3 regions of the Paenibacillus sp. CAA11 genome follow, and region 3 is predicted to be linked to each of the others. Evidence: riboswitches for the same ligand, from Rfam matches in the RefSeq annotation. Region 3 holds a riboswitch; each other region holds the start of a gene.

The links. A riboswitch is a leader RNA that binds a small molecule or an ion and turns the genes downstream of it on or off. The one in region 3 is predicted to bind cyclic di-GMP.
Region 1: it holds a riboswitch for cyclic di-GMP, as region 3 does, so the genes downstream of both, DCC85_RS17800 (anti-repressor SinI family protein) here and DCC85_RS10240 (transglutaminase-like domain-containing protein) in region 3, are expected to answer to the same signal.
Region 2: it holds a riboswitch for cyclic di-GMP, as region 3 does, so the genes downstream of both, DCC85_RS16395 (AMP-binding protein) here and DCC85_RS10240 (transglutaminase-like domain-containing protein) in region 3, are expected to answer to the same signal.

The regions. Positions count from the first base shown of each region.
Region 1 is NZ_CP028922.1:3,811,570-3,818,985, reverse strand. It holds gene DCC85_RS17835 (NAD(P)/FAD-dependent oxidoreductase) at 1-1,146, shown strand, start outside; gene DCC85_RS17830 (hypothetical protein) at 1,149-1,403, shown strand; gene hemQ (hydrogen peroxide-dependent heme synthase) at 1,475-2,221, opposite strand; gene DCC85_RS17820 (helix-turn-helix domain-containing protein) at 2,310-2,645, opposite strand; gene DCC85_RS17815 (TasA family protein) at 2,793-3,389, opposite strand; gene sipW (signal peptidase I SipW) at 3,480-4,052, opposite strand; gene DCC85_RS17805 (hypothetical protein) at 4,091-5,386, opposite strand; cyclic di-GMP riboswitch class I at 5,758-5,842, shown strand; gene DCC85_RS17800 (anti-repressor SinI family protein) at 5,875-6,045, shown strand; gene DCC85_RS17795 (helix-turn-helix domain-containing protein) at 6,223-7,416, shown strand, end outside.
Region 2 is NZ_CP028922.1:3,501,786-3,509,201, reverse strand. It holds gene DCC85_RS16415 (glycoside hydrolase family 32 protein) at 1-665, shown strand, start outside; gene DCC85_RS16410 (PTS sugar transporter subunit IIA) at 679-1,182, shown strand; gene DCC85_RS16405 (helix-turn-helix domain-containing protein) at 1,414-2,232, shown strand; gene DCC85_RS16400 (hypothetical protein) at 2,646-2,948, shown strand; cyclic di-GMP riboswitch class I at 3,206-3,296, shown strand; gene DCC85_RS16395 (AMP-binding protein) at 3,392-5,329, shown strand; gene DCC85_RS16390 (hypothetical protein) at 5,369-5,731, shown strand; gene DCC85_RS16385 (helix-turn-helix domain-containing protein) at 5,733-6,992, opposite strand; gene DCC85_RS16380 (helical membrane plugin domain-containing protein) at 7,251-7,416, opposite strand, start outside.
Region 3 is NZ_CP028922.1:2,182,856-2,190,271, reverse strand. It holds gene DCC85_RS10245 (LPXTG cell wall anchor domain-containing protein) at 1-1,939, opposite strand, end outside; gene DCC85_RS10240 (transglutaminase-like domain-containing protein) at 2,125-2,928, opposite strand; cyclic di-GMP riboswitch class I at 2,941-3,020, opposite strand; gene DCC85_RS10235 (hypothetical protein) at 3,277-3,495, opposite strand; gene fabF (beta-ketoacyl-ACP synthase II) at 3,586-4,824, opposite strand; gene DCC85_RS10225 (helix-turn-helix transcriptional regulator) at 4,945-5,778, shown strand; gene DCC85_RS10220 (SDR family NAD(P)-dependent oxidoreductase) at 5,815-6,087, opposite strand; gene DCC85_RS10210 (ATP-binding protein) at 6,418-7,416, opposite strand, start outside.

The DNA.
Region 1 (7,416 bases), 1.6 Mb from region 3:
ATTTTGACCGCACAGCGATTACAGAAGGAACTGAACTATAATGAAGCAGACGTGACGCTCGTGAATCGCCATGATTATCATTATTTTACTACACATTTACATATGCCTGCGGCTGGAACGGATTCCATTGATAGAACCAGGGTACCTATCTCGAAGCTGATTGATGAATTCAAGATCGATCTGGTGAAATCCTCTGTCCGGGAAATCCGTCTGTCTGACCGCAAGGTGATTCTGGATGACGGTACTTTATCTTTTGACTATCTGGTCATTGCGCTTGGCGGGGAGCCGGAATCCTTCGGGATTCCTGGTTTGGCAGAGCATGCCTTCAAGATTCGAAGCATCAACTCTGTGCGCTTGATCCGCCAGCATATTGAATACCAATTTGCGATGTATAAGACAGATGAGAGCCGCAAAGACCGGCTCAACATCGTTGTAGGGGGCGCCGGCTTCAGCGGCATAGAATTCGTAGCAGAGTTAGCCGACCGGGTTCCGCGCCTGTGCAAGGAATATGATGTAGATCGGAAGCTTGTGCATATCTACAATGTGGAGGCCGCGCCTACGGCGCTTCCCGGCTTTGATCCCGAGCTGGTCGATTACGCGATGGAGCTGCTTGCCAAGAAGGGCGTTGACTTCCGATTAGGCACTCCGATTAAGGAGTGCACCAAGGAGGGGGTTGTGCTGGCCAGTGGGGAGACCCTGCATGCAGCAACGGTCGTCTGGACCGGAGGCATTCGCGGCAACCGCATCGTGGAGGCCGCTGGCTTTGAGACTGCGAGAGGGAGGGTGAAGGTGGATGAGTACCTTCGGGCACCCGGATTGGAGAACGTCTTCATTATCGGAGATAACTCCCTGATGTTTAATGAGGAGGGGCGGCCTTACCCGCCAACAGCGCAAATTGCCATGCAGCAAGGCGTCATTTGCGCGAAGAATGTGGTGGCAGCCATTCGCGGGGGACAGCCGCGTCAATTCGTCTTTAATCACAAAGGAACCGTAGCTTCACTTGGCAGAGGCCAGGCGATTGCGGTGGTGGGAGATAAGAAGATGAAGGGCTGGTCAGCTGCCCAGATGAAGAAGCTTGTCGATCTCAGATACCTGTTCATCATTGGGGGCATACCTCTTGTCCTGCGAAAAGGGAGGATCTTCTAAATATGAGACATTGCAGCGTTCAGGTGAGAGGGCTGCTGACTCGGGAGGAGCTGGACCGCTACAATGCCTTAATGGAGGTTGGCTCATTTCTGGAATCAGTACAGCGCTATGATTTAGCCTATCATGTTCAGAAGGAAGTGGACATTCTGATTCTTCCGGCGATTGAACGGCTCAAGGAGAAGAGCCGGGACCGGGACCGGGCAACCGCCGAATACCTGGAGTCACTGAGGCTGCTGGATAAGGAAGAGGCGGAATAAAGAAAAGGTGCCTTGCGGCAGCGGTGAAACCGTGCCAGGCACCTTTTTGTGTACAAAATATTTTTTAGCAATTAAATCTTAAGCATTTCCTCAAAGCCTTCCACGGTAAGCAGATTACCTACATAGAAGGAACCGAATTCGCCGTAGCGTGCGCTGACTTCATCGAAGCGCATCTCATAGATCAGCTTCTTGAACTGAAGCGCGTCATCGGCAAACAGGGTTACGCCCCATTCCCAATCGTCGAATCCGACAGATCCGGTTATGATCTGCTTCACTTTGCCGGCATAGCTTCTGCCAATCAGCCCATGGCTGCGCATAAGCGCACGGCGCTCATCCATAGAGAGCATGTACCAATTGTCGGCAAGCTCCCGCTTCTTGTTCATAGGATAGAAGCAGATGTGCTTGGACTTTGGCATAATCGGCTTCAGGCGGGCAACAATATCCGGGTTCTGATAAGGGTCTCCTCCGTTGCCGCCAAGATAGTTGCTTAGCTCTACTATACTGACATAAGAGTATGCCTTGGTTGTATATTTGGCGAAGGTTGTTTTGTTGAAAGCGTTCTCGACGGCGTTCAGTTCCTCAAGCGTTTCCCGCAGGTGAACCATCACAAAGTCCGCTTTCTGCCCAACGATGGAATACACGGCCGTGCTTCCAGTTTTGGCTTCTTCGATATTCTGCCATTCCTGCATGAAGACGTGCAGCTCATCAAGGGCAACAGCCCGCTCCTCATCATCTGCAGCCTTCCATGCGTTCCAATCCATGGCCCGGAAGTCATGAAGTGCATACCAACCATCCAGAGTTAATGCTGCCTCGTTCATGTAATCACTCCTCAATGTATATGTTACATTGTAGCGCAACTGAAGAGGGGGGAGCAAACGGGTTCATCATATCTTCATAAAATTTAAACTATTCCTTCTGACCCAGCTTCCACTTCTGAAATTCGAGAAACTCCTTAAACTCTTGCTTGCTGATTCCAGAGTTCATGGCTTCTTTGACAAGGCTTGACCACTCCGGGTCCAAGGGCTCGTCTTCAGGAAGCTCACCATAAAGCAGGAAGGCAACGGAAGTTCCCAAGGCTGAAGCAATCTTCTCCATGAATTGAATAGAGGGATTCGACTGGATATTGCGCTCCACATTGCTCAAATAGGATTTGGCAACGCCTGACTTCTCGGCCAGCTCCGATAGAGAGCAGCCTTCTGCCATACGAATTCGCTGAATACGCTGTCCTAAATTTTCTGTCACGTTGAAGACGCCTCTCTCGATCGTTTTTTACGTCATTATATCAGAATAGGGGCTATCAACATAGCCGAATCCCATATGTAAAAAGGGAAAGAGACCCTCTGCTAGGAGAAGATCTCTTTTCATAGCTGCCACGGCTGCAGCCTGTGATTATTTTTGTTCGCCTTTGCCTTGTTTGGCTTCAAATTTCCAAGTGAGCTGTAGGGCGTCTCCTTGGAATTGATTCTGATCGGCGTTGTTATCGACAAATTCGAATTCAACGGTCAGGAGGTCGGAAGTGCCTGCTTTAAGACCGCCACGTTCCTCCAGCCAAGGAACAAATACTTTGTTCTCCACGGCGTCTGGAGTCAGCTTTTTCAGTTCGGCCAGTGTTGTGCTGTAAATTACACGGTCCCCTTTATCGGCATTAACCAGGAAGTTAACGCGGATATGGTTGCCGAAATCATCGGTATTCTCAGGAGCCCCGGCGCGGTTGGTGACCGTATAATCTGTGCTCAGGAGAACGCGGCCGATATCCAGGGTTCCGTTGTTGACGAGCTTGAAGTTGCGTACGGCTTTATCTCCAGGCTTGATATTGCTGACATTAATGATGGTAGTTGGAGAGGCGCTCAAATCCAGGGTGCCGGAAGCGAAGGTGCCTGAAGTTTCTGTTGTGGAACTGAAATAAGCGTATGTACCTCCACCGACCAAAGTGAATCCAAGCGCAGCTGTTGCAACTCCAAGAGCCAAAGTTTTCTTGATACCCATACCGATAAATTCCTCCTCAAATTTTCCCTCTTACGGGTGTTTTATTTATATATGATCCCTGGCAGTCTAAGCGCCAGAGAGGATCATCCATCATACAGAGTCCGCTGGACTCTGGCCAGAAGGCTCACGCTTCTCAATCGTGGATAGAGCCCTCCAGCAGGAAACAAACGAGTAGATAATTAGTAAAATGCCCGGGATGACAAGCAGCACGACACTGCCTGCTTTGGAGCTGGCAAAGCTCATGGCATAACCTACATAGGGAAGGGTGAAGCCGTTATATTCTCCAATCACACTGCCCGAAGGCACGGCTTCAAGGTCAGGAGCATCGTTGTGATCTCCCTTGGTCCGGTACATGACCTGCTGTGACTGACCATTCTTCACGACTTCAATAATCCGGTGAGTGACCAGCTTGTCATGCGAGCGGAAGGTAATAATATCCCCCTCTTGGAATCGGGTCATGTCACCGCCGGGTTTGACGGCGATAATCGAGCCTGTCCGGATTCCCGGCTCCATAGAACCGGAGAGCACGGTCTTAATCTGGAGTCCGAAGAAGCTGGGCTGGCCTCCGCTCGCTCTGGAGAAGATGACAGATACGGCCATAAGCATGAACAATAGCAGAAGCACTGAACTTAACAGGGTGCTGACGATTTTGCGAATTCGCATTTTGGCGTTCTCCTTCATTTCTGGAATATTGAACCCTTCTATGCCTTAGGAGCCGGCTCGGATTTTAAATCGGGAGCGGGAGTATTCGCATCTGGTCCAGGTTCAAATACGGGCCCGAGCGGCTCAGGGGCATCCGCCTCTTCAGCCTCTGGACGTTCTGGTGCAATCTCAGTTGATGCATGTTCTTGAGGCGGCTTCCCAACCTGTGCAGAGTCATCTGATGGCGCAGTTTCAGCGGCGTCAGAAGGAAGGGGAGGAGTAGCCAGGTCCTCCTTGGGCTTGTCTTGTTTGGCTTCTTCCTCTTTGAGCTCCTCTTTATTCAGCTCATCCTGTTTGGCCTTTTCCTCGGCTTCACGCTGAGCTCTCTCAGCCTCTTGTTTAGCTTTCTCGGCTTCCAGGCGCAATCTCTCCTCTTCGAGCCGGGCCTTCTCAGCCGCAATTGCGGATTGCAGACTGTTCATTCGGGCATCAAGCTCGTTAAGTGCAGAGGATATACTGCTGCGGGCAAGTTCAAACCTTTGGTTCAAATTTTCAAAATGAGCGGAGAGCTGCGAACTTAGCTGCACAGACGAATTTGGTGCTTCCAGCTGTCTGAGAGCCTGTGTCAGTGGGCTGTCCGGATCGGCCAGCGGTTCTGCGAAGCGGTCAGGGCCTGTGGGCTGCGGGCTGCTATAAGCTTGAACCGCTTGCAGATATGCAAGGATGGACTGCAGGGAGCTCCGCTGTGAATCCGGCAGCACTTGGTCAGACTGCAGACGCGCAGAGATATCTTGAAGGAGAGTGTTCTGTTTAATCTCGGTACAGTTCGATGCATTGTCTGCAGCGGCTTCGTACAGGCGGTTTAGCAGCTCGTTAGCTTCCGAGGCTTTGACGTTCAGCTGTTCCCAGATCGTCTGATTAGCCGCGAACCTGGCGTTCACCTCCGAAAGCTGGCCGGCAAGCTGAACCTGCTCCACAGACAGCGCTGATACGGCAGCCTCCAGGTCCTGAAGCGACATCCCATGGGTGACTTGGAAGGAGGTGAACCTGCCTTCGCCCAGATCCATGGGGGATTGCAGACTGCTGCGAAGTGATTCGGCCTCCATGAGTGTTGTCTCCAGCTGTTTAAGCAGCTGTATGACATCGCTAGGGAAGACCCGACAGACCGAGATTTCCCCCTGCTGCTCCTTAAGCTCGTTATACTCGCCATAGGTACTTCCGATCTGGTGAGATAATCCTATTAGAATAGCGGACAAGACAAATCCAGACTGGAGAGAACGCACCACGGCTTGTCTGCTTCGCTCCCGCTCTCTTCTACGGTTAAAAGCTTTTCTGGTCTGGCGCAGAATGGTCATCCTTTCGTTCTTTATTAAGAATAATCTCTGGTAACAATATAATCACTTCTCCCCTAAAAATAAAAGGCGGAAAAAACCTTGTTTGTTCTTAATTATGAACAATATACTAATAAATACTCTGAATATCTAGTATTATCTCTCTATTTTATCCTTTATTAAGAACATAAAATAGATATTCTTATTTCATCTTTAGTTCTTTATAAATTACAATTTAGGAGGGAGGTAGGATTGCTCCTAATCTATAAAAACAGATGATTTTTCCTCATGATATTTTTAGGTTCCGGGACGAATAACGACAAACTTTTTGGAGAGGGCGCGTTATAATGAAGGTAATGATAGTCAATGAGCACTAATGTCCTCATAAAGATTGACCAGAGAAAAGGTAAACCTGCTGAAAGGCAGGGGCACAAAGTCACAGGTCTAAGGTAGCGATACTAGGATGGCTGGACTGCCTGGGGACCAAAAAAATGCTTAGGAGGAGAGTTTTTTTGGACAAGTCCGCCCAGGTTGTAAACCTAACGAACAATTTAAACCTTCAGCATGATTTAGATGAAGAATGGGTCATTCTGCTGCTGAAGGCGAAGCGGGCTGGAATTCCCGCTGAGGAAGTTAGAAGATTTCTGATCAAAGAAGCAAAGACGCTAACGGAAATAAGTTAAGGCATGCTGCTCCCTGCTTAAAGTGTAAGGAACATGGCTTCAACCGTTCCCTCGCACTTTAGGCGGGGGCTTTTTTTATACAGCACGGCCTTTTTCCGGCAGACTGCTTTCTCCTTTTCGTTCCCGTATGGTTAAGCTATACTGAATAAAACGAGATGATAATGAGGGTACTTGTATATGACAACTATTGGTGCAAAAATACGCCAGCTTCGCAAGCAGCAGGGACTGACGCAGACCGCTCTCGCCGGTACGCATATGACCAAAAGCATGCTGAGCCAAATTGAGAATGGCCGTGCCCTTCCATCGATGAGAAGCCTACAGTATCTTGCGGAACGTTTAGGTCAGGATGCCGGCTACTTTCTTGAAGAGGACGGCAGGTTGGTCACTGAGCTTGTAGCTAAGGCGGAGCGGGAATATAAGAAGAAGGCTTATGCCAAGATCATTCGCCTGGTCCAGAGCGAGGCGCCGGCTAAGCTCCCGATGACCGTGGATGCAGCGCGCTTGATGATCCTCTACGCCAATGCTTGCTTCCATACGTCCAAGGAAGGCGGGGAGAGCGCGATCGGCAAAGCCGTTGAAATTTATGAGCGGTTCGGATTGTACATTGAAAGCGCGAAAGCCAAGTATACGAAATATGCCCATTTGTTTATACAGGAGAAGTACGTTCCTTGCCTTGAGCTCATTAACGAGGTGAGAGCACAGTATGCCTCCAAGCGGATTGACAAGGACACTTTATTTGAAATTGATCTGTATTATGCGGAGGCTATTACGCTCTCAGCCCTCGGCCAGTATGAGCAGAGCAAGCAGTCGATGCTTGCCGCAATCGAATTATCCAAGGAGAAGCGTGTCTACTATATGACGGGTGACTTTTACCGGATTCTAGCGGGGAATATGCTGCTGTTTGACCGTCTGGAGGACTGCTGGCATTACCTCGCCAAGGCCCGCCAATTTGCAGAGTTCACTGAGAACCCGGTCCAGCTTGGTCTGCTAGAGCTCTCTGAGGCGAGAGCGGCTAACCGGGAGCATCGCTATGCGGAGGCCATGGATTATATCGTTAAGTGCGCCCAGCATTTAGATAAGAAGAATGGAAGCTATTATGTCCACAAAGGAATCGCTCATTACGGCTTAGGTCAGGAAGACCTTGCACTAGAGGCCTTTGCCGAAGTAACTCCACCAGAAGGATCATATGGATCTTATCATCCGCTTGACCGTTCGGAGATTTATGCAGCGGATGCTTATGCGGCGCGGATTCATGCCAGCCGGGGAGAGGATCAGCTTGCTAAGGAGCTGGCAGCCAAAGCTTATATGCGGGTTCATTCTTTTCCCGAGTCGCCTTTCCGCAAGTTCATTCTAGCCACCTATGAGGAAGTT
Region 2 (7,416 bases), 1.3 Mb from region 3:
CAGAGACCGGACAATTTCTTGGCGAGCTGTCCGGATTCAACGAACTCGATCGGGGATTTGATTTTTATGCTCCTCAATCATTCAAGATTAACAATCGAATCATCATGTTCGGATGGATGAGCGCTATGACTGAAGAATCAGAACAAGCCGTTCCAACGATCCGGGAAGGCTGGGTTCATACACTAACCCTTCCCAGAGAAATGGTTCTGAAAGATGGTGTGCTGCATCAGCAACCGTTACGTGAGCTGCAACTGTTAAGACAAGATGGAGTGCATGGAGAAATTCACAGCAGAGGTCAATGGACCCTGCCTTCCCTGGCAGCGGAAGTTGTCATGAGGTTTAACAATCAATCGGCAAGCTTCCGAATTGTAATCAGAAACGCCGTTCTAGTTGACTTTGATCATGAGCAGAACAGCCTGACAGTATGGAGAACCAACTGGTTAACGAACCAGAAGGAACACCGCAGAGTTGTGCTCCGTCATCCACTTGCAGAATTGCAAATGTTTATGGAAAGTTCCAGTATAGAGCTTTTTGTGAATCAAGGGGAGGAAGTGTTCTCTTTGCGATATTTCTTGGAGGATACCACTGAGCGAAGCATGCGCTTTGAGTCTGACAGCAGTGAAGTAGTCTTTAGCATGTATCCATTGCAAAGAAGTATAGATTAGGGAGGGGATTCGGATGTTCCAATGGGGAAAAAACAAAAAGGCATTAGATTCACTGGAGATTACAGCTCCAATTCCTGGGAGAGTGGTAGAGCTAACACAAGTGCCTGATCCCGCGTTTGCCGGAGGTCATATGGGCGAAGGCGTGGCTATAGAACCTACGGAAGGTAAGGTATACGCTCCATTTGACGGAAAAATTGCTTATATTATAGATAAAAGCAATCACGCCGTCATTATTGAGCACAAAAGTGGCATCCAGGTTCTGATTCATGTTGGCATCGAAACGGTGTCACTAAAAGGAGAGGGGTTCACAGCGCATGTGAGTACCGGTTCCAAGGTAAGAGAGGGACAATTGCTGCTCGAGTTCAATATCGACACTATCAAGGCAGCGGGCCTGTCAGTGATTAGCCCAGTAATTGTTCCGGATGGGCTGGAATCTGGTGGACGTGTAGAGATACATAACAGTCAGAAACCCAGCGGTTCTAAGGAGCCAATCATGACGGTGCATTTACAGTCATAATCAGATAGTGCTTGTACTATAGAGGCTTTCCTTGGAATGTACAAGCCATTCAGAGAAGGCAGTGATCCGCTTATGCAGAAAGCTGCCTTCTTTTTTGTTGTTCCTTCATTTTAATACGATGTTGCTTGATTACGCATTTTGCTATAGATATAGTAATAGATAAAGAAACAGGGTATAGTTTCAAGGAAACACGCAGGTTCATTGTTCATGGCTTGTTAACGGGGTGTTAAAATGAAAAAGATGTATGAACATATTGAAATAGATCGAAAAAAACTGATAAACCTTTTTATTTTTCAAGCCAGCAATACAGAGAGAGTTATTCCGATGCATTTTCACAGCAATATGGAGCTGATTTACTGTATTAGCGGAAGCCTGCGAGTATGGCATGAAGGGAAAGTAACCACTTTGACGGATCAGGATTTGTTGTTCATTAACAGCAATGTCCCTCACTCGACTCAAAGTCTTACGGAGAACCGTGTGCTTGTGCTGCATTTTTCGGAATCCTTTTTTGCCGGCGAACAGATTATCATTCAGTTGAACACATCTGAAGGACAGCTGGAAGAGTCGATCCTCTCCAACCTGAGAGCGTTGCTAATGGAAATATATAACCTGCAAATATCTACAGGAACCTATGACTATATTCTGGCCCAGAGCCGGGTCATTGAGCTCAAATATTGGTTGGTGCAACATTTTGGCCAGATAGCCGAGATTACATCCGCTACCAGCAGTGCCAAACAGCAAAAAATTCAAGATATTTTGGATTTTATAAAAGAGCACTATACTGAAAATATTAGCTTGGCTGAAACAGCTCGCACATGCGGTTATTCCAAGGCTTATTTGTCCCGGATGTTTCATGAATACACTGGCCAGACATTTATGGAATACAAGCAGATCCTTTGCCTGGAAAAGGCGATCGAGCTGCTGGATACAACGAACAAATCGCTTACTGAGATTTCCTATGAGACCGGGTTCCCTAACGTGAAGTCCTTTAGAAAAGCATTTAAGGAAGTCATGGGGAAAACGCCCTATGAATACAAAAAGTCCAACTGAATAGCTGACTGATTACCGAATAAGCCTCCATGACAGATTCACCGATACAGAATTTCAAATTAAGGCTTTCGCCATATTCATTCTCTGGATCGAAATCAAGTGTCCACGAAATATTGTACAGCATCCCCCTGGTAAGAAACATAACTACCCTTCTGAATTCTGCAACCCTTCCTCATGAAAGCGCTCAACAAAATTCGGCGTACTTCCCAAAAACCATCGCTCATCTTCTCGAATCAGCTCTTTACGCTTCGTTTGAGCTTGCATTTGCAAATAGGTCTCATTTATAAAAAATTTCATAAAACAATAATTTTCTAATTGCAATATAAATTATTACATATTAAAATGAATTTGTTGAAAATTTCGTGAAATTTTTCAGATTGTAAATTTACAATTTATTATAGAGGTGATCTGTTATGGCAACATTAGCAAAAGTTCAGGATTTGAAGCAGTCTCTTTCGAAGGAGCATCACACGCTCACTCATTTTGTTGAACACGCACTTGCTTCGATTGAGAACCTGGTGGAAGAGCATCGGGAATACAATGCCGCGCAAGCTTTGTACGGAGAGAAGATTAAAGGCTCTGAGGTGACCGTATTTCGTGAGACTGTGGCCAAAGTAAAGGAAGCGCTGCTGCAAACTTTGGAGAAGACTGCGGAAGACCTTAATCATAAAGGCGATAAACATTGGAGCAGCCATTTCAAGGATGGCGTTGAATAATCTGAAGGATAACTTTAATTCATAGATTCATATAACATGAATATAGGCATAGACCGCAGAAATGCGGTCTTTTTTTGCTATACCTAAGATATTTTTCGACATAAAAATACAAAATCCCAGGGGAGTGTATTGTAAAGTAAGCTCATTATGGTAATATAATACATAGATATATTATACTATAGTCATTTTTTGAAATAGTCCGGTAGTCCAAAATATACAATTTATATTTACATAATTGGCAATATTATTATTTATTTATCTATAAAAGGCAAACCCGTCGGAAGGCGGTGACGCAAAGCTTTAGGGGCTTACATGCAAAATTGTTGCATCAGCCAGCCAGCTGCCGAGTCCTTGGGCGTAACCATGTTTGTAACTCTCCTTGGCGGCGGGTTATTTTTTTTATGTTAATGTGAAGAACGGCAATGCGAGAATGGGGGGATCCTATGTCTCCGGGAAATATAATTGAGGCTGACAAGCCGTTAAATAATTTGGAATATTGGAGGCACCGTCTTCAAAGCACAGAGACCCAGGATAGCCTTGTAAATGATCTTCCAGTGCCAGCTTTATCATCAGATCCAGGCTATGAAATAACCGAAGGCTCGATAATTAAGGCCTATTCGCTCGGCGGGCAGCGCCTGCTGGCCATGTCAGCAGAACACCGTTTGGCAGCATGCTGCACGGCTTTGGGTCTTGTGCTTCAGCGTTACTACGGAAGCCATGCCGTGTGGCTGGCAGCCATCACCACTCAGCCTGATCAAGTGATCCCACTGGAGCTTCAATTCGGCTTGAACTGGCCGCTGGGGTTTGCCTTCGAGCAGATGAAGGACAGCATAGATCAGGAAGGCCAGCGAGCTATAGCACCGCAGGAATTTGTTAATTTGTCCGCTTCTCTTGGAAAGGACTTGCCGATTCGGGCTGCCCTAGGACTCAAACTAACGAAGTCAACGAAGGAGAGAGTCCAAGAGTCAGGATGTGAGCTTCTGCTTAATGTCAAATTCGCCGAAGGTGGAATTCAAGTAGAAGCCTTGTTCCGAAGCGATCGCTATCACCGGGTTATGGTGGACCGGCTGATCTGCCATTTGGATCATATGCTGGAGGCTGGTCTTCAAACTCCGATGACGCCGATTAGCGCTGTTGAGATGTTAACTTCCGAGGAGAAGCGGCAGCTTGACACCAAATTCAGTGCCTCATCTCCGCCGGAGCTGCCGGGGGCGACGCTGCTTACTTTATTGAATGATCAGGCTGAGCAGACGCCGGGGCATTCTGCTGTCGTTCATGGGACAGAGAAGCTGACATACACTCAGTTAGACCATGCCGTAAAACGCTTAGCAGAAGTGATCACCGGGTATGGGATCGGCAGAGGTGATCTCGTTGCACTTCAGGTTATACCTCATCTGCTTCTGCTGCCCCTTATGTTAGGGATACTGGCCGCCGGGGCCGCTTATATTCCCATCCCACTGTCATTCACTGCGAAGCAGGCGCAGCATGTGATTAAGAATAGCAGAGCTAAGCTTCTGCTGCTCCTAAAGCCTGATGACCGCTTAGAGGCGACTCAGATTCCAACCCTTCATGCAGCGGAGGCTCTACAGAAGCCGGCTGCTGTTTGTGCTCCTGCTAAAAGCCCGGCCGCTTTTGACAGAGCCTGTGTGCTGTACAGTTTCGATACAGAGGGGGTGGCGAAAAGGAGGGTTTATGATCATCGTACGCTGGTCCAGCTTGCTTCCTGGCATCGGCAGCATTTTGAACTGAGTCCCGATGACCGTGGGGTAATTGTTGAGCAGTGGGAGACAGGCATTCCTAGCTGGAGCTACCCCGCTTATTTGGCCTCAGGGGCAACCCTTCATATCGTGTCTGAAGAACTGGCGAAGGATGCAGAAGGGCTGTATCATTATTTTGATGAACATGCAATCACCTGTACTTTGATTCCCCCGGAGCTCAGCATTCCTATCATGAAGTTAGAGAATCGCTCGCTTCGTGCACTGCTTACCTGGGGACTATGCGGCAGCTTGCCGGGCAGCCTGCCTCCGTATAGAGTGTATGCTGGCTACAGCCTGGCGCAGAGCGGAGGGATCGCAGGCATACAGCTGATATCCAGGGAAGAGGAGCGCTTCCCGCGCATCAAGCCTATTGCAGGTGTGCAGTGGGCCATTCTGGATTCATGCGGCCACCTACAGCCTGCCTTCATTCCGGGAGAATTAATGATCCTAGGTAAGGAATTCGAATGGGAAGACGAAGACAAGGAGAGGGAGGCAGATACAGATGTTTTTATGAATGATCCCTGGAATTGGAGACCTCAGAGAAAGAGTTACAGAACAGGCAGGCAGGCCCGCTGGCTGCCGGATGGAACGGTCCAGCTGCTAAGGACAAGAGACCGCAAATAGAAAGATCTAGCATCAAGTTGTTACAGGAGGACAAGTACAATGTTTGAGATTACATACAATGAACAGAGCAACCAGATTACTTGCGCAATCCGAAGCATCACCATGGAAGAAGTAATTCATTACATAGAGTATTATAAACAAGCCGTTCAGCAGGCCAAGCCCGGGTTTATCGTGCTGGGTGATTTAAGCTTAAGCCGTAGATTTCCCCAACAAGTTGCTGTAGCCTTGGCATCATTGGGGCCCATCAGCCAAGAGCATGGCATTGCGAAGTGGGCATTTTACGCCCCTTCAGTGACATTAAGAATACAGATGAAGCAGATGTTTGGCAGTATGGCAGCGTCCTTTGACAGCTTAGAGGAGGCGCAAGCCTATCTCACCGCTCCTGTGAAGACGATAAGATAGCTTAGCTAGTGGCCGGCTCGTTATGCGCGGCGTTACGGTATTGTCCTGGCGTGACGCCTGTCATCGCCTTAAAGGTCTTGGTGAAATAGCTCTGATCGTTAAAGTTTAGCATCAAGCAAATTTTGGATAGTGGATAATCCGATAATTTTAACAGCTTCTTGGCTTCCTCAATCCGTTCCTGTCTTATGTACTGGTTGATTCCTATACCGACCTCTCGTTTGAACAAACGTGATAAATAACCGGGATGAAGGCCTGATGCTTCTCCAAGCTGCTCCAGCGTAATCGGCTGGTAGATATGGTTGAAAATATACCTTCTGCATATCGTGACGGGCTTGCTGTACTGCAGCTCCTTGATCTCCTGAACTTTGCCTGTAAAGTCAGATAAGGCATGGTCTAGCAGGGTATAGATCTCTTCAGCCGTATGCAGCTCCTCAAGCTCTTGAATATACAGATCACTTAATGGAAAGGCGACCTCTTGATGAAGCCCGCCCTCAATACTCGCCCGCGTGTAAAGTGTAATAGAACAAATGCCGACATTCTTCAGATGCCGCAGGTGGCTCTTCTGGGAAAGTATGCCGATCCCCTCATGCTGTCGGTGCAGCTCTGCAAATTGCATCAGCTCATCCTTACGCCCTTCCCGAATACACTGTAACACCTGCTGTTCAAGTAAGTAGTTATGCTGCTGTGGCGGGTTCTGATAACTCTTATTCAAATGGTTATTTAGCCTGTCCTTCACTTTTATGGCGTGGGAGTTGTCCTTCTCCATATGCTCTATCAACTCTTTCATATCAAGCTGCTTTCGGTAAATGGAGTAATAGAGGAGTATTCCTATCTGAAGAAGCTTGGTGCCGCTATAAATCGGAATATTTCTGTAATATTCCAATAGCTCTTTTCTGCGCTCCTGGGGAATCCGATGATCATACATTAGGCCGTCAACGACCTGATCTGTGAGAACAGCCTCCAGGACTGGGCCGATGATTAAATGCCCGAAATTCCACTCAAACTGGACGATCGGAATAATAAGAAAGTTTTCGAGATAAGGGGTTGATACCCACTGCGGATAGGGTGATGGGGCTATTTGGCTAAGATAAGGGTGCAAAAGCTCCTGCCAGTTTTTTTTCAATGGGTGGGCAGGCAAGTCTTTCACTGTGCTGGAAAGAAGCTTTCCTTGTTCATCTGACTTGAAAATGTTCACTTCAAAGCTGTCAGTAATCATTTTGCAAATGATGTCCGATTCTTCAAACTGGGGTAATGCACTCATGGGGCGAAGCGTCCTTTCTATATCTGCATCTATGAAATACTCTTGATTTTCGATATGGTTATATAATACAATTTTTGTTCGCTTTATACCATATTTTTGCAAAAAAAAGGTTGCAGTCATAACCAGTTAGATGTAAAGAAGCTGCCACAACGATAGACAAAGGGGCGTTCTCTCTGCAGTATTCCTGCAAAGAGAATGCCCCTTCATGTATGCATCTGAGAAAAGATTGCACATTTTATATTAATAGAAGAAATAGCCTTAAGCGTTCGGTTCATCTTTGTCCTGAAGTCCTCGGCCGAGGCCCTTCAGGAAGTTAAGCCCAAACCCAAGAGCCCGGTTCACATCCGGATCCTTAAGGGACTTCATGAGCGTAAACAATCCGATCTTCTTGGCGCCTCCGGTCGAGGCATTCGCCTCCTGAATG
Region 3 (7,416 bases):
TGTGAACTTCAAGAGAACTTTCATCGAGCTTCTGATCTTGAAGCAGTGTATCAACAACCTGAGGCTTGCTAATCTGCTTCAGATTATAGTTAACACCTAGTGTCCATGTAATTTCTTTATTCTTCGGATTATAGGAACCCAGCTTATATCCGTTATTCTTGGTATAAGAATTGGGGTCAAACGTGCTAACTGCGGTTATAGAGTGATCTGTTCCGCCGCTATCTTTCCAACGGATCGCTGCGTGGTTTGGCATGGATTTGCCCGAGCCAGTCACCCAGTCGGTGTTAAATTTTGTTGTGTAGGTAATCGTGAATTGCGTAGCGATAGGTTTGTTAAACTTCAGTTCAAAACCAAGCTTATGATCTGCCGGGGTACCTTTGTAATTGATTTCATAATCCCCGCCGCTAACCACAGGCTGACCATCAATCTGAAGTGAATCTGGAATCAGCTCAAGGCCGCCATTTGGAAATGCATCTTCAATAACGACTGAATTTACAGGAAGGCGATTTCCATTAAGTGTAATTTTCCAGTCCACAGTCTTGTTGACATAATCGACATTTCCATTTGTCTTCTTGCCAAAAAGCTGAATAATCCCTTGATCATCCCAAGATTCTTGTCCATCAGAAGTGACTTTATTCGTTACCGTAGCATCTTCGTATACAGGTACGCTAACTTTCGTACGGTATTTGATCACATAAGCGGATGTAATGTCCGAGTTGAACTGAAGCTCAAATCCGCCCTGATGATTATCTGTTAATGTATAATTGCTGACTTTGCTTCCCTGAATCATATTCCCGGACGAATCGAAGGTTACCTCGTAAACTGCGAGTTCTTCAAGGCTTTGTGTATCTGTATTTGTGAAAGCATCACTCAGTAGTGCTTTTTGCTGAGGAATCGCCTGCTCCCCGAAGTTATAGTTAATCTCCCAATCTATGGTTTGATGAACAGGATCATAATTAACCGCCTTCTTCTTCAGCAGATCCCCATACTTAATTCCAACAGTTGCACTTGCTGTAGCATCTTGATAATTCGTCCCGCTCAAGATTGCTGTGTTGGTGAAGTTTGTACCGCTAGTGATTTTCGTTGTATAGCGGAGCTGATAGGCTTGATTGATAGAAGAGTCACTGAACTTTATTTGAAAGTCCTTGCCATCTTGTGTCTTCACGATGCTGTATTTAGAAGCATCGACCTGGCCTCCAGCGACGACGGAACCATCAAGATTCACATCCAAATGATACAGCTCGATCGTTCCTTGATTCAATTCTAGTCCGTCTGGAATCGGATCGGTAAGAACAGCGTTCTCAATCGTCTCCAGCTTCTTATTCAAATTTATGACCCAGCTGATGTTCTGACCGTTCAGCCTCTTATCAGGTGAACCTGTCTTATCTATGGTTGTATCCACATTGGGTTTGAACTCAACCGGGATCTCTTGTTCTCCCCCTTGGGTCGGGAATTTGATCACCTGCTTGGAGCTGCCCGTTATTTTTTGTTTATCAAATCTCGCATTCACGGTCAGCTTCCCATGGACCTCATCATAGTTGCTAATAAACTCATTAAAGGTCATCGTTACCTTGCGGGTATCTTTGTCTACCACGAAAGCACCTACATTATCACTTCCATTGATGACCAAGTCACCCTCGACATTATTGAACATGACGAATTTATCTGCGGGCAGCAAATCAAAGGTAAATGTGTCCCCCTGGGTGTAATCATGTCCATTGTCAAGCTTCCAGTCGAAGTCCAGCTGAACACTTGCTCCCTGCTCGTAGACTGCATCTGTGACGGTATTTCCGGATCCGTCTTTGGCAGTAAGTGCAACATTGGTGATCAGATTGTCGGTGACTTCCTTGGCATAAGCAGCCGTCAACATTCCCAGACCCTGAAGCACCTGAACTAGAAGCAGTAGCCCCACCACGCCTATGCTCAGTTTTTTCTTCATGAATACCGTACCTCCCCAACTCTCAAATACATATATTAGCTCCTTTCTCTATGATTTAATTCATACTTTTCTATATTACCTAGAGCGAATAGACAAAATCTGAACAATATCCATATATTTCTTGCCTTGCATATTAAAAAAAGCCCATTCCGCATTCAGCAGAACGAGCTTTGATCCGTAAAAAATTAATAATACTTAGCAGTTTTGTATTTAGAGGATTCCTTAATCATGGCTTTGTTTTTAGTATACTTTAACCCCGCATCTACAGTAGTATCTATAAGATTCCACTTGCCATTCAGAAAAACCTCATTCCACGCATGATACTCTGTAACATATGCCGATGAACCTGTTACAAGCTTGGCCGGAATATCTACACTTCGCAGCATAGCAGCAAACAAAGAGGAATATCCATAACAGGTTGCAGATTGAGAAGTTAATACTTGATCCGGGTCTGGTGTATAATCTGGAGTTTGAATTTTAGCCAATTTAGTATCATATTTGATGTTCTTTGTAATATAGGCATAGATCGCCTTCACTTTATCTTCATCACTCTTCAGATTCTTGGTTAACTCCTTGGCTTTAAGAGCTGCCTTACTATTCTCATTCCACTTCACTTTCTCAATTGAATTGAGATACACGATCTTGGAATCCGCCAAATTGAGCTGAACAGTTACATAATCCAGCACTTTGTATTTATTACCCGACACCTGTTCCAGCAGAGACACCTTATAGTCTCCATTTCCGAACTGAAGTGGAAAGCTATGAACTTGTCCATTTGAAGCAAGCTGATAGTTATAGGTTATATTGCTCTTTGAAATCATGACTCTGTAGCTGTTTGTTGTGGGAGCCTTATATGTAACCTCTATAACTCCTTGATCTAGCTTAGTTATATCTAACCAGGAATGTTCCTTGGCTGATACGTCTTTCGTCTGTACAAGAACGGCCAATGTTACCAATAATGCTACAAATAAAGAACTCCATTTTCTCATAAAAAATCCCCTTTCGATAGCTGGCTGCCATCCTCATTGAAGGCCCTATAGCTTTGCGTCCCCGTCTTTCGGCGGGTTTGCCATTGTCGTATGGTTTAAGCATAGCTTACAACAAATGGTGTCGATATTTGTAGTAAATAATTTACAAATTAAAAAATTTAACTATATAAAAAAGCCCAAAGTAAACTTTGGGCCTACAACTTTAGTCAACAGCATTGAATAATAATTGAATTCACTTTGTAGATTTCCCCCTATATAGATTGAACTAAAGAGTTTTACATTGAATCTTCTGTTATCACGGCCTAATACTGTCCTATAACGTTCATTTCTTTAGTTCGTTCTATATAGCTACGGCTTTTTCACAAGCACCAGACCCTCCAGCCTCTTAAGCCCTTCTGTACTTAACCAGCCGCTTGTCCCCGCAAAGAGTGCATTGTCAAAAATCCGCATCCACAAATTAAAGAGCAGTGTCCCTATAATCATCTCTACCAAAACAAATGATTTTATTGAGTACATCTCAATGACATAAACTTTAAATTCATCAGCCACAGGAACCTTGAATTTCATAGTACACCTCACTGTCACTTATTCGTGTTCATCTTATGAGTCAGTCAGGTTGTCTAATTCATCTATGGCAAGGTGAATTTCCAAGGCTGCTTAATCGCTGAATTTCCTAAGAATAATTACGGCATTATGACCGCCAAAGCCAAAAGAATTGGACATACCAAGCTGAACGGATGCCGAGCGTGCGGTATTAGGTACAACATCTAAGTCACAATCGGGATCAGCGGTTTCCTGGTTAATGGTAGGCGGAATGACCCCCTCCTGAAGAGTCTTTACCAGCGCAACCGCCTCTGCCCCTCCTGCTGCACCCAGCATATGTCCGGTCATAGACTTGTTTGCTGTGACAGGAATGCGATAAGCGTGGTCGCCAAATACAGCCTTAATGGCTAGCGTTTCCGATTTGTCCCCCACCTCGGTACTGGTCGCATGTGCACTAATGACATCAATTTGGTCTGGAGACAAGTGAGCTTCCGCAAGTGCTGCCTTCATAGCTTGTGCTGCTCCTCTTCCTTCCGGATGAGTGGCTACCATGTGATAGGCATCCGAGCTGGCTCCATAACCGCACACCTCGGCCAAAATAACAGCCCCCCTGTTAAGGGCATGGGTAAGCGACTCCAGCACGAGAATCCCGGCTCCTTCGGCTATGACGAACCCGTCACGTCCCGCATCAAAGGGCCTGCTCGCCCGGCTTGGTGCATCATTTTGGGTAGACATTGCTGTTGCATTGCCAAAGCTTGCCATGGAGAGCTCGGTTACAGCAGCTTCCGCTCCCCCAGCCAGAATTACATCAGCATAGCCTGTCCGAATGGCCCGAAATGCTTCACCTATGGCTGTATTCCCAATAGAACAGGCGGTTACTGGCGACATCGTCGGTCCCTGCAAGTCCCATCTCATACTGATCATTGCGGCCGCCATATTCGTAATCATCATAGGAACCAGGGTCGGGCTAACCCGCTGCGCGCCTCGTTCCAGCAGCACTTTGTGCTGCTCCAAAAGGGTATTCAACCCGCCAATTCCTGAACCGACGTAAACTCCAACCCGGCTGGAGTCCAGCTTGCTGAAATCAAGCATAGATTGCTGCACAGCTTCCTCTGCGGCAGCAAGCGCAAACTGATTGAATCTATCCAATCTCCGGGCTTCTTTCCTGCCAAAACGGCCAGTCCCATCAAAATCCTTCACACTGCCGGCAATCTTCGTTCCGAGCGCGGAGGTATCAAACTGATCAATCATGGTGATTCCAGATTGTCCCCGGGTTAACTGATTCCAAAAGGTGCTTACCTCTTGGCCTAAAGGGGAGATAATTCCCATTCCTGTAATAACTACTCGTTCCATCGCTACCTCTCTCCTTTGATCTCACAACTATTAATTTCATTGTGTCACTCCAGTTATCCTATTACAAGTTGTGGGTTATCCTAGTATAATAACTGATATGATATCAAACGGAGGGTTTCTATGAACGATCAAGAACGGCTTATGGCGCTATCGGTATTCCTAAAAAAACAAAGAGCAAAAATTACCCCTGAGCTAGTCGGTCTTCCCGCAGGAACGCGGCGAAGAACACCGGGGCTGCGAAGAGAAGAGGTAGCACAACTGGCGGGGGTGAGCACTACGTGGTACACCTGGCTGGAGCAGGGCCGAACGATTCAGGTATCCGCATCCGTATTAGAGAACATCGCGTCTGCTTTGCAGCTAACCCTTGATGAACGAAGGTATCTGTTCTCGCTAGCGCTGGAGACAAGCTCTGCGATCCATCCCCTGGAGGAAACGCCATCACGAGTTAACCCATCATTACAGCGGATTATTCAAGAACTCAAGTACTATCCGGCCATCGTTTCAGACCGAAGATGTCACATTGTAGGTTGGAATGAAGCGGCAAGCCGTGTCTTTCTTGACTTTCAGCAGATTCCCGAAGAGCAAAGAAATATGATTCGCCTGCTCTTTACGCGCCAGGAGCTGCGGAGGCTTGCCGTGAATTGGGAGGATTTCGTCAGCGGCTACCTGGCTATCTTTAGAGCTTATTACGGAGAGTATGTAGGAGATGAATGGTATAACCAATTTTTGTCCGAAATGAAAAGAGAGCATCCTGCATTCAGTGAGATATGGGAAGAGAACCGGGTCAGCTCCGGACCTGAGGTCACGCTTGAATTCAGACATGGGAAAGCAGGGAGGATGCTGTTTGAACTCACATCCCTTCAGGTGCATGGATCCTCGGATCTGCGTTGCAGCATTTATACCCCCAAGGAGGACTCCACAACAGAGTTGAAGCTCATTCAGCTAATGAAGTGAATAGAAAGCCCGTGCCCCAGGCTCAAAGTTTATAGTTCAAATGATATACGGATTAGATTCAATCTGCTCTGCCTTCGCAACCGCCTCTTCCAGCGTCAGCCCCGTAAAGTTCTGGGCGTGGAAGAAGCGCCCGCTCGTGGTGTTGACGATGCGTCCAAATCCACGCTCGATCATTGTAGGGATCAGCCGGTGACATATCGTCGCAACGGAAATGAAATTAATGCGGAAGCTCATCTCAAAATCCTCTATCGATGTATTCCAATAATCCTCTCTACATGCAATTTGAATTGCAGCGTTGTTGAATAACACTCATTGTGCGGATTATGGGTGACCGTAGATTCTATGTTAAAATAAACAGTGACTTATTATTTATGTTAGAGAGGTGTTTGAAATTAATAAAAGGTTTGGGCTTATACTAGTTTTAATCGCGCTGCTTATTAATGTAGCTTTTCAAACGACGCTGTCTTACATCATTGCGATAAGTATTTTAGGCCTTGCTGCCATTTTGGACATTATCCTTGTGGACAGACAACAAAAATTGCAGAGACTAATTACTTATATCATTGCCTTAGCGATCTTTATGCTTGTTCACTCGCTGAGGTAACCTTAGATCACGAAAACAGTGGAGGGGCTGTCCTGTTAGGACAGCCCCCTGCAATTAACTGCCGTCTGTTGCCTAGACACCATATCTTCCGTGATCTGATCCAATATATTTTTTAGAGATTCAGCAGAAATCGGTTTTTCTAAGAAATAATTCATCCCTTCCGATCTGTATTCCTCCCTAATATTTCCCTCCAATGTGGTTACAGCTATAATATATGGCTGATAACCAGCATAAGGCAGGCCGTCGCGAATTTGCCTAACGATAGAGAACCCGTCTGCGGCGGTCCTATGTACATCTATAAAGATGATATCGATCTTGTGCCTCTCCACAGCCTCTTTAACTAGTGATCCTTGTAAGGCCGTAATGGAGCTATACCCCCATCTGCTCAGCATGTTCTGAAGAACCGCCTGATTCACCTCGTTGTGATCAGCTAGCAGTATATTCAAATCCGTGCTCTCGCGCACGATCCTGTCAGAAGAACTTGCCAGCTCACAAGTCTCGCTGCAGGACTCAAAGAGAGCAGTAAAGGTAAAATTCGATCCCCTCTCAGAACGAGGCTCCATCCAAATGGCTCCGCTCATGAGCTCAACCAGCTGCTTGCTGATTGCAAGTCCCAGACCGGTCCCCTCCTGCTTTCGAGTCACGCTATTCTCTATCTGGTAGAAAGGATCAAACAGGCGAGGAATTAATGCTGCATCTACACCGATACCCGTATCCCGGACCGAGAAGCGTATTTCACACTTGCCATCCTCATCAGACAAGCTGTCGACCGAGATAAATATCTCCCCTTCTGTAGTAAACTTTATTGCATTACTAATCAGATTCATCAGTACTTGTCTTAATCTGCTAGAGTCACCAATCAGCCGCTCCGGCACACTCGAATGAACATGGGCTGAGAGCTCAAGCTGTTTGGCCGTGGCCTGAATCTTCAGCAGATCCATAGCTTCCCCGAGCACATTTCTAATACTGAAGGGCTCTAGATACAGACGGGTATGACCTGCCTCATTCTTAGAATAATCAAGGATGTCATTCAC